3 regions of the Methylibium sp. T29-B genome follow, and region 3 is predicted to be linked to each of the others. Evidence: predicted binding sites of a transcription regulator. Region 3 holds the regulator's gene; each other region holds the start of a gene.
The links. The regulator sigma-54, encoded in region 3, starts transcription at its own class of promoters, with help from an activator protein. The targets are predictions, from matches to a motif close to TGGCANGNAANCTGCTTT.

Region 1 (4,196 bases), on a different contig from region 3:
AGCAGCAGCACGCCGAGCGACAGCGCCCCGGTGCGCGAGGCGCTCAGCGCCACCGCCAGCACCATCGCGAAGAGCGACGCGGCGGCCCACGGTGCGCGCAGGCGACCGGCCTGCCACAGCCAGGCCGTCATGACCATCGCGCACAACAGCGCGGTGGCCAAATGGTTGGGTTGGCGCATGTTGCCCACGGCGCGGCCGGGCGAGGTGTTGATGGCAACGAGCAAGCCATCCGCGATTGATGGTGCGAAGTATTGGACGAGTGCAACGATGACACACAGCATCCCCGCAAGACTCCAACCAAACGCGAAGGCGCTGTTGACCGAAGAGCTTGTCTTGGCTGCTGCAATCCACAGGACTACAAAAGTAGATGCCAACACCGCCAGATCACTCAGGCTCGCACCATCAAGCAATTTGCTTGATGCAATGTATGCACCCAACACCACTAGCCAGCCGGTACCCACCGACAGGAACTCAACGCTAGGCTGTTGTACGGTGCGACCCCGAATGAATGGCAGCAGGCCAGCGAATGCTAGAGCCAACAATTGATTCGCGAGTACCGCGTCCGGTGTGCCAGGCCATGAGGCGAGCAGGGGTAAGACGATGCTGCCAGTCAGCAGAAGCCTCGCAATCGGTTGTGTATTCATGCTCTCCACAGAAATGACAGAGCCGCAGACTCTCCAATCAAACATCGACTAAGCAAGGGCTGCATAACCGGCCGGCCGGCTGCTTGCATGACCTGAGCCAGTGACCGTCAACCCGAAGACCGGAATGAAGCAGCTGGGTCTGAATCTGTCGACAGATGAATGGCCGCTCCGCTGATGGTCACGCCGTGAAGCTGGAACATGCGCTTGGTGACCCTGTACCCGATTCAGTACCGTTATTCGAATACCAGTTGCGCCTTTCGGGTTATGCATACAGAAAACAAAAAAGGACGCCGCGGCGTCCTTTCAAAAAATCGAAGAACTGAATATCAAGCGCGGCATTCTGCGGGAGCATACTTCCCAAGCAGCGTAGGAGCGCCAACTGCGCCAGTCTTGCCAGCGGCAAAGCATGTCCAAACCATTGGGCCGGTTGGGACGGTTCCTGCAGCGAGTGCCGCACCGTTGGATTGCGGGTTGAGCGTGAGCGTGCCGTTGCCCGCACGAGCCGTCGTCGTAACCGTAATCAAACCAGTCCCCGAAGCAATCGTCACGGAAGTGATATTCGGAGTGCCAATCGGATTGACGCAGTTGCCGGCTGCTGCACACGTGGTTGCAGCACCGGTCCGGTACCCTGCGCCTAGACCACCGTTAGCCGCGGGCGTCCCATTCGCAGCGTTGTCGGCGACAACAACTTTCGCCTCTGACGCAAGTGACAGTCCTTCAGAGACACGCGAGCGAATTGTGTAGTCCTGATAAGCCGGCAGCGCAACCGCCGCCAGGATGCCGATGATCGCCACGACGATCATCAGTCGATGAGGGTGAAACCCTTCTGAATGTGCTTCTTCATGATCTGAACTCTCCTTGAGCGGTTGAACCGGGTGATAGACGTGGTTCGAAAGGCAGGCTCCGTGCCAAGCGGCGGACTCGCCTGAACGTGAGCTAAACCACGGAGCGTTTGCGCATCGCGGTGAAAGTGGGACAGATCGCGTCACATCGAACGCTGAATCGAGGAACCGTGGCCGTCCGATATCGACACTTTTGGTCGCATCGTGACGCTGCGATCTACAGCGTGAACACCAAGCCCTTCACCAACGGCTCCACCCGGTGCGCCGTGTCGATGGCCCGGATTTGCGCCACCACCGCCGCCACCTCGCCGGGCTTGGGGTGGGTGATGTGCACCGGCACGCTGCCGTCCAGCTGGGCCAGTTCGGTGGCCAGGCTGCTGGGCGCCAGGTGGCCGCTCAGGTCGGCGAGCCAGCGTTCGTCGTCGCCGAAGGCGGTCTCGATGATGAGGTGGGCAATGCGCCGGCCCTTCAGGGCGGCCCACAGTGCGGGGTTGGGGCCGGTGTCGCCGCTGTAGACCCACCAGCCCTCGTCGCTGTCGACGGCGAAGCCGCAGGCCGGGACGGTGTGCGATGCGGGCAGCACCTCCACGCGCCGCTCGGCATCGCCGTGGCCGAAGCGCAGGGTGTCGCCAATGGCGAAGGGCAGCAGCCGGATGATCGGGTAAGCGGCGCTCGGGATGCTGGTGAAGTCGGGCCAGAGCTGGCCGTTGAAGAGGTGGGCGCGCAATGCCGCCAGCGTCTCGGGCAGGCCGTGCACGCGGATCGGTCCGCGCTCGGGCTGCGCCAGCCGCAGCTTCATCACGCTGTCGGCGAGCAGCGGGATGGCCAGCACGTGGTCGAGATGGGAATGCGAGACGAGGATGTCGTCCACGCGGGCCATCGCATCGAGAGCCATGTCGCCCACGCCGGTGCCGGCGTCGATCAGCACGTTGTCGTCGAGCAGGAAGGCGGTGGTGCGGCTGCCCGAGGCGATGGAGCCGGAGCAGCCGAGCACCTGCAGGCGCACGGGGGAGTGGCTCATGGGGTCAGCCCCGGCAACGCGGCGGTGTCAGGATCAAGGAAACGAAGAACGTCACGCTCGCATGGTGCCGCCGGGCCGAACGGCGGGCAAGCGACCCGCCGTGCGATGCCTCACGGCTCGGCGGCCGGCGCGACGGGGGGTGTCGCAAAGTGATCACGCTGCGGCATTAATGCCTGCAGCGGCGCCTCGGCCCGCCGAGGCGCCGGGACCTTCCCGTTCAGTCCTGCACGAACTGCATCTGGGTGCCGGCGAGTTCGATCACATCGCCGTTCTTCAGGTGCACGGGGTCGCTGCTGACCTCGCTGCCGTTGACGGTGGGGCGGCTGCCGCCCTCGACGTGGGCGAACACGTAGCCGCCTGGGCGCTTGGTGATGGAGGCGACCTGCACGCCGGGCTTGCCGACGGTCGTGACCACCTTGGTGAGCGCCACCTCGCGGCCGACCGCAGCGCCATTGAGCACCTTGATCGACGCCGAGCTGGTGCCGGTGAGCGTCGCGAAGTTGGTGTTGCTCATCGGCGCGGTGTGCTGGAAGTTCGGCGCCGTGGCCGCCGCACCCGGCTTGATGATCATGGTCTTCTCGTAGTCCGAGCTTTCGACGCTCAGGTACTTGATCTTGTACTTGCCGATCTCGACGGTGTCGTTGTGCTGCAGCAGCTGCTTCTTCACGGCCTTGCCGTTGATGTAGGTGCCGTTGGTGCTGTTGAGGTCTTCGATGAAGACGTCCTGGCCCACCATCTGCAGCACGGCGTGCTCGCCGCTGACGGCCAGGTTGTCGATCACGATGTCGTTGTAGGGCCGGCGACCGAGGGTCGTCTTGTCCTTGGTGAGCTGGACTTCCTTGATGACGACCCCGTCCAGCGATACGACCAGCTTGCCCATGCGTGACCCCGTGCGTCTGACTTCTGATGTGGTGGAACCCGGCGACCTGCTGCGCGCCTGAATGTCCGGGCGCTGCCCCTCAGCGGCGGAACGGCCACCAGGCCCGCGATACCGGCGCGGTGCCCGAAGCGCGCACCAGAATGACCGAGATGTTATCCCGTCCGCCAGCGTCGTTGGCTGCCTGTACCAGCGCCTGAGCGGCCTGCGGCAAAGAGTCGTGCTGGCGCAACACGGCGGCGATCTGCTCGTCGTCGATCATGTCCGACAGGCCGTCGGAGCAGAGCAGGATCCAGTCGCCGGGCTGGGTCTGGTGCAGGTGGGTCTCCAGCAGCACGGTGTCCTCGACGCCGACCGCCCGCGTGACCAGGTTCTTGTTGTTCGACGCAGCGGCCTGTTCGGGCGTGATCAATCCGGCATCGAGCTGCTCCTGCAGCAGGGAGTGATCGCGGGTGATCTGCGACAGCTCGCCTTCGCGCCAGCGGTAGCCGCGCGAATCGCCGATGTGCCCGAGCAGCAGCCGTGCGTCTCTCAGCACGGCCACCACGAGCGTGGTGCCCATGCCGGCGTACTGCGGGTTGGAGTTGGCGGCGTTGAAGATCGCGCGGTTGGCGTTGTCGACGCAGATGTCCATGGCGCGCCGCACGTCGGTGTCGGTGGCCTGGGCACTGGCCTCGCTGAGCCAGCGGCCGAGTTCGGCCTTGATGAAGCTGGTGGCCATGCTGCTGGCCACCTCGCCGGCGTTGTAGCCGCCCATGCCGTCGGCCAGGACTGCCAGGCAGGCGGCTTCGTCGATCACCACCGCGTCTTCG
Region 2 (4,196 bases), on a different contig from region 3:
GAAGTCGCGCATGCGCTGGCTCAGCAGCAGGCGCTCGCGCAGCACGGCCGGCGTGCCGGCGTCGGCCAGCCAGTCATCGACCGGCTTCGCGGCGCGCATCACGCCGAGGTGGCCCTGCACCGATTGCGAGAGGTAGGCGACACTGCCGCAGCCGCCCAGCAGCGCCAGCGCAGCGCCGACCGCGACAAGAGAGAACCACCAGGACCGGGCGCGCAGCAGCATGGCGCGCAGTCTACGGCTCCATGCGGACAGGTCGGCGGGCGCTACAGGTAGCGGCGGATGCCGGTCAGCGCCGGGACACCACTGGCCTCGAGCCGGTCGACGGCCTGCGTGAAGCAGGCGTCCGCGCGCACCGGCCCCAGCAGTTCGGCGAGTGCCACGTACATCACGTTGATCAGCAGCGTGCCATGGCCGCCGGCCGGCCAGTCGCCATCGAGCGTGCTCACCTGCCCGCTCCACCACAGCGACGCCGCGTGCTGCTGGGGTCGCGGCAGGCTGGCCGCGTGGCGGATCAGCGCGCGGCGCACGCGCGCCGGCGTCAGGCCGACCGGCAGATCGCGCGAGAGCTGGGCCTCGATCGCCGCGAAGAAGGCCTGCAGGGCCGCCACCCCCTCGCCCAGCCGCGGCGCCACCGGGGCGACGGAGCCCGGTGGCAGGCTGCCCGGCTCGGTGGACTCGAAGGGTTGCGAGGACAGTGGATCGTCCGGCAGGCGCCGCGGGTCACTCTGCAGCGCGCGGAAGATCCTGAGGTGCAGCTCGGCTTCCTTGCCGGCCAGGCCGAAGCCGTCGGCGATCTGCCGGCAGTAGCGGCTCAGGCCGAGGAACAGCGCGCCGCGCCCCTGGAACTGCTGGCACCACAGCATCACCGCGTCGCGCACGCGCGGCGCCTCCAGGTACTCGGCCAGCGCGTGCGCCAGCGCACGCCGCACAGTGACCGGATCGTTGTCGCGGCTTGCCATCGTCGACGCACCGCCGCTCATCGCTTGCCCCGGTGCACCGCGTCCTGCTGGAACTCGGGGTAGCCGATCTCGTAGTGCTCGGTGAAATCGAGGCCGCGCTGCTCGTCGAGCGTGCTGGCGCGCAGGCCCATGCTGCGGGCCAGCAGCCAGTACATCAGCAGCGCGGTGCCGAAGGACCACACGAAGGCGACGCCGCAGCCGATCGCCTGCACGCCGAGCTGCCGCAGGTCGAACATCGCGTCGTGCTTGAACAGCCCGGCCGCCAGCGTGCCCCAGACGCCGCCGACCGCATGCACCGAGACGGCTCCCACCACGTCGTCGATGCGACCCGCCTCAAGCAGCCAGCCGGCCAGCACGCTCAGCCCGCCGGCCACGAAGCCGGTGAGCAGCGCATAGGCCGGCTCCATCACGTGGCAGCCCGCGGTGACGCCGACCAGGCCGGCGATGCTCCCGTTGACGGCCGCCGTCATCAGCACCGGCTGGCGGCCGAGCGCCAGCATCGCCAAAGCGCCGATCGCCCCCGCCGCGCCGGACAGGTGGGTGTTGAGCACGATCTTGCCGATGCCCACCGTGGCCGCGGCGGTGCTGCCGCCGTTGAAGCCGAACCACCCCAGCCACAGGATGAACCCGCCGAGCGCCACCGAGGTGAGGTTGTGGCCGAGCATCGGGCGCGCCTCGCCGTTGGGTCCGAAGCGTCCGAGCCGGGGCCCGATCACCAGGACGGCAGCGAGCGCCGACCAGCCGCCCACCGAGTGCACGACGGTCGATCCGGCGAAGTCGATGAAGCCCATCTCGCGCAGCCAGCCCTGGCCGGAGAACAGCGAGCCCCAGGCCCAGGACCCGAACACCGGGTAGATGAGCCCGGTGATGAGCACGGAGCTGACGATGTAGGCCCAGAAACGCGCACGCTCGGCGATCGCGCCGCTGACGATGGTGGCGGCGGTGGCGGCGAACATCATCTGGAAGAACAGCAGCCCGTAGTCGGCCTCGGGCATCGCGTGCGGCAGGAAGCGGTCGGTGCCGATCCAGCCGCTGGCATTGGCGCCGAACATCAGGCCGAAGCCCACGGCCCAGAAAGCGACCGCGCCGAAGCACGTGTCGCAGTAGTTCTTCATGATGACGTTGATCGCGTTCTTGGCGCGGCTCATGCCGCTTTCCAGCAGCGCGAAGCCGGCCTGCATGAAGAACACCAGGCGCCGGCGGCCATCATCCAGACCATGTCGGTCCCGGACTTCAGCTGTTCGATCGTCGTGGGGTCGGCGGCGCGGGAGGCGGCCGCGAGGCTCGCGAGCAGGACGGCGCACGCGAGAGGACGCGCGGCCCGACGGACAGCAGGTTTCAAGACGGATTCCCAACGTTCTGGTGACGCGGCAATGTGGCAAGACACATGCCACCGCGCTGGCCAGCGACCGGACTTCCACGCGACGCATCGGCCGCGTGACGGACTGCTCAGTCCGCGCGCACCTCGACCAGGCAGTCGTAGAAGCTCGGGGCCCGACCGAGGTCGGTGAGCTTCTGGTGGGTGACTTCGTTCACGTTGCTGCCGCGCACGCCGAGCTTGCGCCACCAGATGCCCAGGCCGTTGACCACACCGGGGCGCGCCCGCTCGCTGAGCACGGCCTTGCACCAATACTGGCCGCGCTCGTTGAAGACACGCACCAGCGCACCATCGTGGATGCCGCGCGGCGCCGCGTCGCCCGGGTGGATCTCCAGCACCGGCTCGCCCTCGATGTCGCGCAGGCTCTTCACGTTGACGAAGCTGGAGTTGAGGAAGTTGCGCGCCGGCGGCGAGATCATCGCCAGCGGATAGGCCGCAGCGAGCTCGGGCGTGCTCTGCGCCGACTCGTGGTTGGGCACGTGGTCGGGCACGCCCCAGCCGGGCGCGTCGATGCGGCAGCGCCCGCTCGGCGTGGGGAAGCCGCCGTCGGCGAACGGCGCCTCGGGCAGCGGCAGCTGGACCCAGCCGTGTTCACGCAGCTCGTCGAAGCGCACGTGGCGGCCGAAGGCCTGGCGGGCGATCGCCTCGTCGCTGTCGCCGAAGCAGGGGTCGACATAGCCCATGCGCGCGGCGAGGCGCCGGAAGATCTCGGTGTTGGGCAGCGCCTCGCCCAGCGGCGCGACGGCCGCTTCGTTGATCAGCACCGAGGTGTGGCCGTAGCTGCGGTGCACGTCCAGGTGCTCGAGCTGCGTGGTCGCGGGCAGCACGAAGTCGGCGTGGTCGGCGGTGTCGGTGAGGAAGTGCTCCAGCACCACGGTGAACAGATCCTCGCGCGCGAAGCCCCGCACGACCTGGGGCGATTCGGGCGCCACCGCGACCGGATTGCTGTTGTAGACCACCAGCGCCTCGATCTTCGGGCCGAAGCCGGCCGAGCTCTCGCGCAGCAGGTCGTCTCCGATGGTGCTCATGTTGATCGTGCGCGGACGGCGCGCGCCCAGCAGCTCGGGCCGCTGCAGGGCGCCGTGGTCGATCGGGTACCAGCCGCTGCTCGACAGCAGCAACCCGCCGGCGCGATGCCGCCAGGCGCCGATCAGGCAGGGCAGCGTGGCGATCAGGCGCACCGCGTTGCCGCCGCCATGCACGCGCTGCATGCCGTAGTTGAGGCGGATCGCGGCCGGCCGTGTGCCGCCGTAGTCACGCGCCAGGCCACGCACCTGCTCGGCGTCCAGGCCGCAGACGGCGGCGGTGCGCTCGGGCGTCCAGGCGAGTGCCTTCTCGCGCAGCGCTGGCCAGCCCTCGGTGTGGCGGTCGATGTAGTCATGGTCGAGCCAGTCGTTGACGATCAGCTCGCGCATCAGGCCGAGCGCCAGCGCACCGTCGGTGCCGGGCAGCAGCGCAAGGTGCTGGTGGCACTTGTCGGCGGTCTCGGAGCGGCGCGGATCGATGCAGACCAGCTTCGCGCCGGCGCGCTTGGCCGCCTGGGCGTAGGTCCAGAAGTGCAGGTTCGACGCGATGCTGTTGCTGCCCCAGATCAGGATCAGCTTCGCTTCGGCGAAGTGCTCCACGTGCATGCCGACCTTGGCACCGTAGCTCGCCGTCAGCGCCTCGCCGCCGGCGCTGGCGCAGATGGTGCGGTCGAGCAGCGAGGCCCCCAGGCGGTGGAAGAAGCGCGCGGCCATGCTTTCACCCTGCACCAAGCCCATCGTGCCGGCATAGCTATACGGCACGATGGCCTGCGGGTCGCGCGCAGCGATCGCCTGCAGGCGCGTCGCGATGACGTCCAGCGCCTCGGCCCAGCC
Region 3 (4,196 bases):
CGTCGCGCATCGCGTCGCAGACACCGTCCTTGATGCGCAGCGCGGCGAAGTTCAGGCTCTTGAGCGGCGCGCGCTGCGCGGTCACGTCCACCTTCAGGGTCTGCGTCGGCGTGATCCAGTCGGGCCAGCGCGGGCTGCGGGCCAACGCGTACAGGTCGTCCTCGCTGCGGTAGGGCGCATCGGCCACCTGCCACAGCACGCGCTGGGCGAGCCGGCTGCCGAGGTTGAGTGCCATCGCCTCGCGCGGGCCGCCGCGCACCATCACGCCGCCGCGCTGCGTCTGCGCCGCCGCGCCCGGCAGCAACCGGGCAACCTCGTCGGCGAGCAGCGCCTCGACGCCGGCCGCGCAGGGGAGGAACAAGGAGGACGGCGGGGCGTCGGGCGGAAGGGCGACGTTCATGCGTGCAGAGGGGTTCGAGGGTTGCGCTCGCGCCTCGGTCGACACCGGGCGGGGCGCTGGGTCTTGTTGCCGGTTCGGGCCCGAGACCTCGTCGTCACATCATCGTGCGCCGCAGGTTGGCCGGCGCGATCTTCAGCGCCTCGCGGTACTTCGCCACCGTGCGGCGTGCCACCTGGATGCCCTGCTCTTCCAGCATGCTGCTGAGCTGGCTGTCCGACAGCGGCTTCTTGGCGTCCTCGGCACTGACCAGCTGCTTGATCAGCGCACGCACCGCGGTGCTCGACGCATTGCCACCGGCCTCGGTGTTGAGCGAGGAGCCGAAGAAGTACTTCAGCTCGAAGGTGCCGTAGGGCGTGGACATGTACTTGGCGGTGGTCACGCGCGAGATGGTCGACTCGTGCAGACCCAGCTCGTCGGCGATCTCGCGCAGCACCAGCGGCTTCATCGCGATCGCGCCATGGCTGAAGAAGGCCTTCTGGCGCTCGACGATGGCCTGCGACACGCGCTGGATGGTGTCGAAGCGCTGCAGGATGTTCTTCATGAACCAGCGCGCCTCCTGCAGCCGCGAGCTCAGGCCCGCGCCCGATTCGGTGCGCGCGCCCCGCTGCTGCTTGATGGCCTGGGCGTAGAGGTCGTTGATGCGCAGCTTGGGCATCACGTCGGGGTTGAGCACCACGCGCCAGCCGCGGCCGGCCTTCTGCACGATGACATCGGGCACGATGATGTTGGCCTCGGCCTTGGTGAAGGGCCGGCCGGGCTTGGGCTCGCAGCGCACGATCAGCGCCTGCGCGGCCTTCAGCAGCTCCTCGTCGGCGCCGGTGGCGGCCATCAGCTTCTTGCCGTCGCGCCGCGCCAGCAACTCGAGGTGGTACTTGCAGATCAGGATCGCGATCATCTGCGCCTCACAGCGCGGTCCGGCCCGCAGCTGCAGCGTCAGGCACTCTGACAGGTCGCGCGCACCGACGCCCAGCGGCTCCAGGTTGTGCAGCCACTTCAGCGCGCAGCGCAGGCGGTCGAGCAGCTCCTCGACCGCGATGTCGTCCTCGTCGCCGGCCAGGCGCTGGGCGATCTCTTCCAGGGGGTCGGCCAGGTAGCCGTCCTCGTCGAGCGATTCGATCAGCACCATCACCGCGCCGCGGTCCTCGTCGCTCAGGCGCATGCCGCGCAACTGGTCGCGCAGGTGGTCCTGCAGGCTCACCCCGGCGCTGCTGCGCTCCATGGGGTCGAACTCGTCGCTGTCGTTGTTGCCGGCCTTGCCGGGCGTCTCGCGGATGCCGTCGAAGTCCTCGCGCTCGGTGCCGTTCTCCCAGTCCTCGCGCTCGGTGGTGCCGAACTCGGCCGCATCCACCGCGACCGGCTCGGGGTCGGCGGCCACCTCGGACCCCGAGCCCTCCCAGGCGTCATCGGCCTGGCGCTCCGTGGCCGTGGCGCGCTCCACCGGCGCGTCGAACGGGGTCGGCGCATCTTCCTCCACTTCGAGGAAGGGGTTCTGCTCCAGCATCTGCTCGACTTCCTGGTGAAGCTCGAGCGTGGAAAGCTGCAGCAGCCGGATCGACTGCTGAAGCTGCGGCGTGAGCGCCAGATGCTGCGAAAAACGGACCTGCAGGGAAGGCTTCATCACATCCTGAAGTGCTCGCCGAGGTAGACCTTGCGGACGTCGGCGTTCTCGACGATCTGCTCGGGGGTGCCTTCGGCCAGCACGCGTCCTTCGCTGATGATGTAGGCGCGGTGGCAGATGCCCAGGGTCTCGCGCACGTTGTGGTCGGTGATCAGCACGCCGATCCCGCGGCTCTTGAGGAAGCCGATGATTCGCTGGATCTCGATCACCGCGATCGGATCGACGCCGGCGAACGGCTCGTCGAGCAGGATGAAGCGCGGCTGCGTGGCCAGCGCGCGGGCGATCTCGACGCGCCGCCGTTCGCCGCCCGACAGTGCCGGTGCCGGGCTGTCGCGCAGCTTGTCGATCGACAGGTCGTGCAGCAGGCCGTCGAGCAGCTCGTCGATGCGTGCCTTGGTGTAGGCCTTGCCGCGTTCGTCGAACTGGAGCTCCAGCACCGCGCGGATGTTCTCCTCGACGGTGAGCTTGCGGAAGATCGAGGCCTCCTGCGGCAGGTAGGACAGCCCGAGGCGCGAGCGCTGGTGGATCGGCAGGCGCTCGATCGGCGCGCCGTCGATGCGGATCTCGCCGGCGTCGGCGCGCACCAGGCCCACGATCATGTAGAAGCTGGTGGTCTTGCCGGCGCCGTTCGGGCCCAGCAGGCCCACCACCTCGCCGGCCGCAACGGCCAGGTGCACGTCCTTGACGACCTTGCGGGCGCCGTAGCTCTTCTGCAGTCCGCGAGCCTCCAGGCGGCTCGCCATCGCCGTGTTCATGGCCGCGTCCCCGCCCCGGAGTTTGGCGCCGAAGCCGGGTTCTCGCGCGGCGTCAGCACGCCGCGCACCCGGCCTGGCGCGGCCGCGGAGGCCGGGCCGCCGAGCACCTGGAAGACCTCGGTCACGTTGTCGTAGGAGATGGTGTTGCCGGCCACCTCGTCGGCCAGCGTGCTGCCGCGGAAGCGCCGCAGCACGGCCTGGTTCACGAGCCGCACGGTGTCGCCGCGGCCGTCGTACTCGAGGCGCTCGGCCTCGCCCTCGATGTACTCGTCGTTGCTGCCGCGCTTCTGGCGGAAGTAGGCACGCTTGTTCGGCCAGCCGGTCGCCACCGCGGACTGGTAGCCTCGGGACTCTGGCGCACCTCCACGCGGTCGGCGCGGATGACGATGCTGCCCTTGGTGATCTCGACGTTGCCCGACAGGATGTTCAATTGCTTGACCTCGTCGACCCGGGCCGAGTCGGCAGTGAAGGCCAGCGGCTGGCTGCGGTCAGCCTTTTCGGCGGCGAAGGCCGGCAGCAGGGCCAGCCCCAGCACCGCCAGGACGGCCCGGCAAACAGGCTGCGCCAGCAAGGTGCACCGCGATGCAGGATAGGGGGTCGGAGCGGACATGGAGGGAATCGGCATGAATCTTGCTGCCGATTCTAGGGTGAGTTCGATCGCTTGCCACGGCCGGCCGCCGCTCCGACGGCCGCTGTCGCGTCGACGCCAAACGAGGGTCAGCCGCCCTTGCGGATCTGCGCGATCAGGTGGTCGGTGATCGCCAGCGCGCGGTCGTTGCTGCCGGCCAGCGAACCCGAGGTGTAGTAGGACCCGTTGATGCCGATCGCCGGCGTGCCGTCGATCTTGTAGCCGGCCGACAGCGCGGCGGCCTGGCGGGCCTTGGTCTGCACCGAGAACGAGTTCATCACGTCGAGGAACTTGGCCTTGTCGACGCCATTCTTCGCCACGAAGTCGCCGATCGCCTCGGGCGTGTTCAGCGGATTGCGTTCGACGTGCATCGCGGTGAAGACCTTGCGGTGCAGGGTGTCGACCAGCCCCAGGGCCTCGATCGCGAAGTACAGCTTCTGGTGCAGCACGAACGGCACCTCGCGGAAGGCGACCGGCAGGCGCCGGAAGGTGATGTCCGGCGGCAGCTTCTTGACCCAGGATTCGAGCATCGGCTCGAAGGCGTGGCAGTGCGGGCAGCCGTACCAGAAGAACTCCACGACCTCGAGCTTCTTCGGGTCCTGCGTCGGCTGGCGCTGCGACAGCTTCACGTAGTCCTTGCCCTCGACCGGACCGCCCTGGGCGTGGCCGAAGGCCGGCAGCAGTCCGACGCAGGTGGTGGCCAGCGACAGGGTCGTGAAGTCACGACGGTTCATGAGCATCCTTTCAGCGTTCAGACAGACGCAGCGGTGGAGTCATCCCCACGCCGCGAAGTTC

Region 1: a site for sigma-54 is predicted at 1,538-1,555, ahead of Y694_RS23320 (pilin). Genes of this name have one in related genera too.
Region 2: a site for sigma-54 is predicted at 2,335-2,352, ahead of Y694_RS07605 (ammonium transporter). Genes of this name have one in related genera too.

Annotation. Positions count from the first base shown of each region.
Region 1 is NZ_AZSN01000053.1:10,695-14,890, reverse strand. Features, by position in the region: gene Y694_RS10640 (PglL family O-oligosaccharyltransferase) at 1-689, opposite strand, end outside; gene Y694_RS23320 (pilin) at 971-1,447, opposite strand; gene Y694_RS10630 (3',5'-cyclic-nucleotide phosphodiesterase) at 1,704-2,507, opposite strand; gene Y694_RS10625 (FHA domain-containing protein) at 2,725-3,387, opposite strand; gene Y694_RS10620 (Stp1/IreP family PP2C-type Ser/Thr phosphatase) at 3,467-4,196, opposite strand, start outside.
Region 2 is NZ_AZSN01000032.1:12,975-17,170, forward strand. Features, by position in the region: gene Y694_RS07595 (aminopeptidase) at 1-222, opposite strand, end outside; gene Y694_RS07600 (hypothetical protein) at 264-980, opposite strand; gene Y694_RS07605 (ammonium transporter) at 977-2,140, opposite strand; gene Y694_RS07610 (molybdopterin-dependent oxidoreductase) at 2,409-4,196, opposite strand, start outside.
Region 3 is NZ_AZSN01000212.1:344-4,539, forward strand. Features, by position in the region: partial or broken gene Y694_RS19710 (class I SAM-dependent RNA methyltransferase) at 1-400, opposite strand, end outside; gene Y694_RS19715 (RNA polymerase factor sigma-54) at 495-2,018, opposite strand; gene lptB (LPS export ABC transporter ATP-binding protein) at 2,018-2,773, opposite strand; partial or broken gene lptA (lipopolysaccharide transport periplasmic protein LptA) at 2,770-3,398, opposite strand; gene Y694_RS19730 (thiol:disulfide interchange protein DsbA/DsbL) at 3,491-4,135, opposite strand; partial or broken gene Y694_RS19735 (SPOR domain-containing protein) at 4,195-4,196, opposite strand, start outside.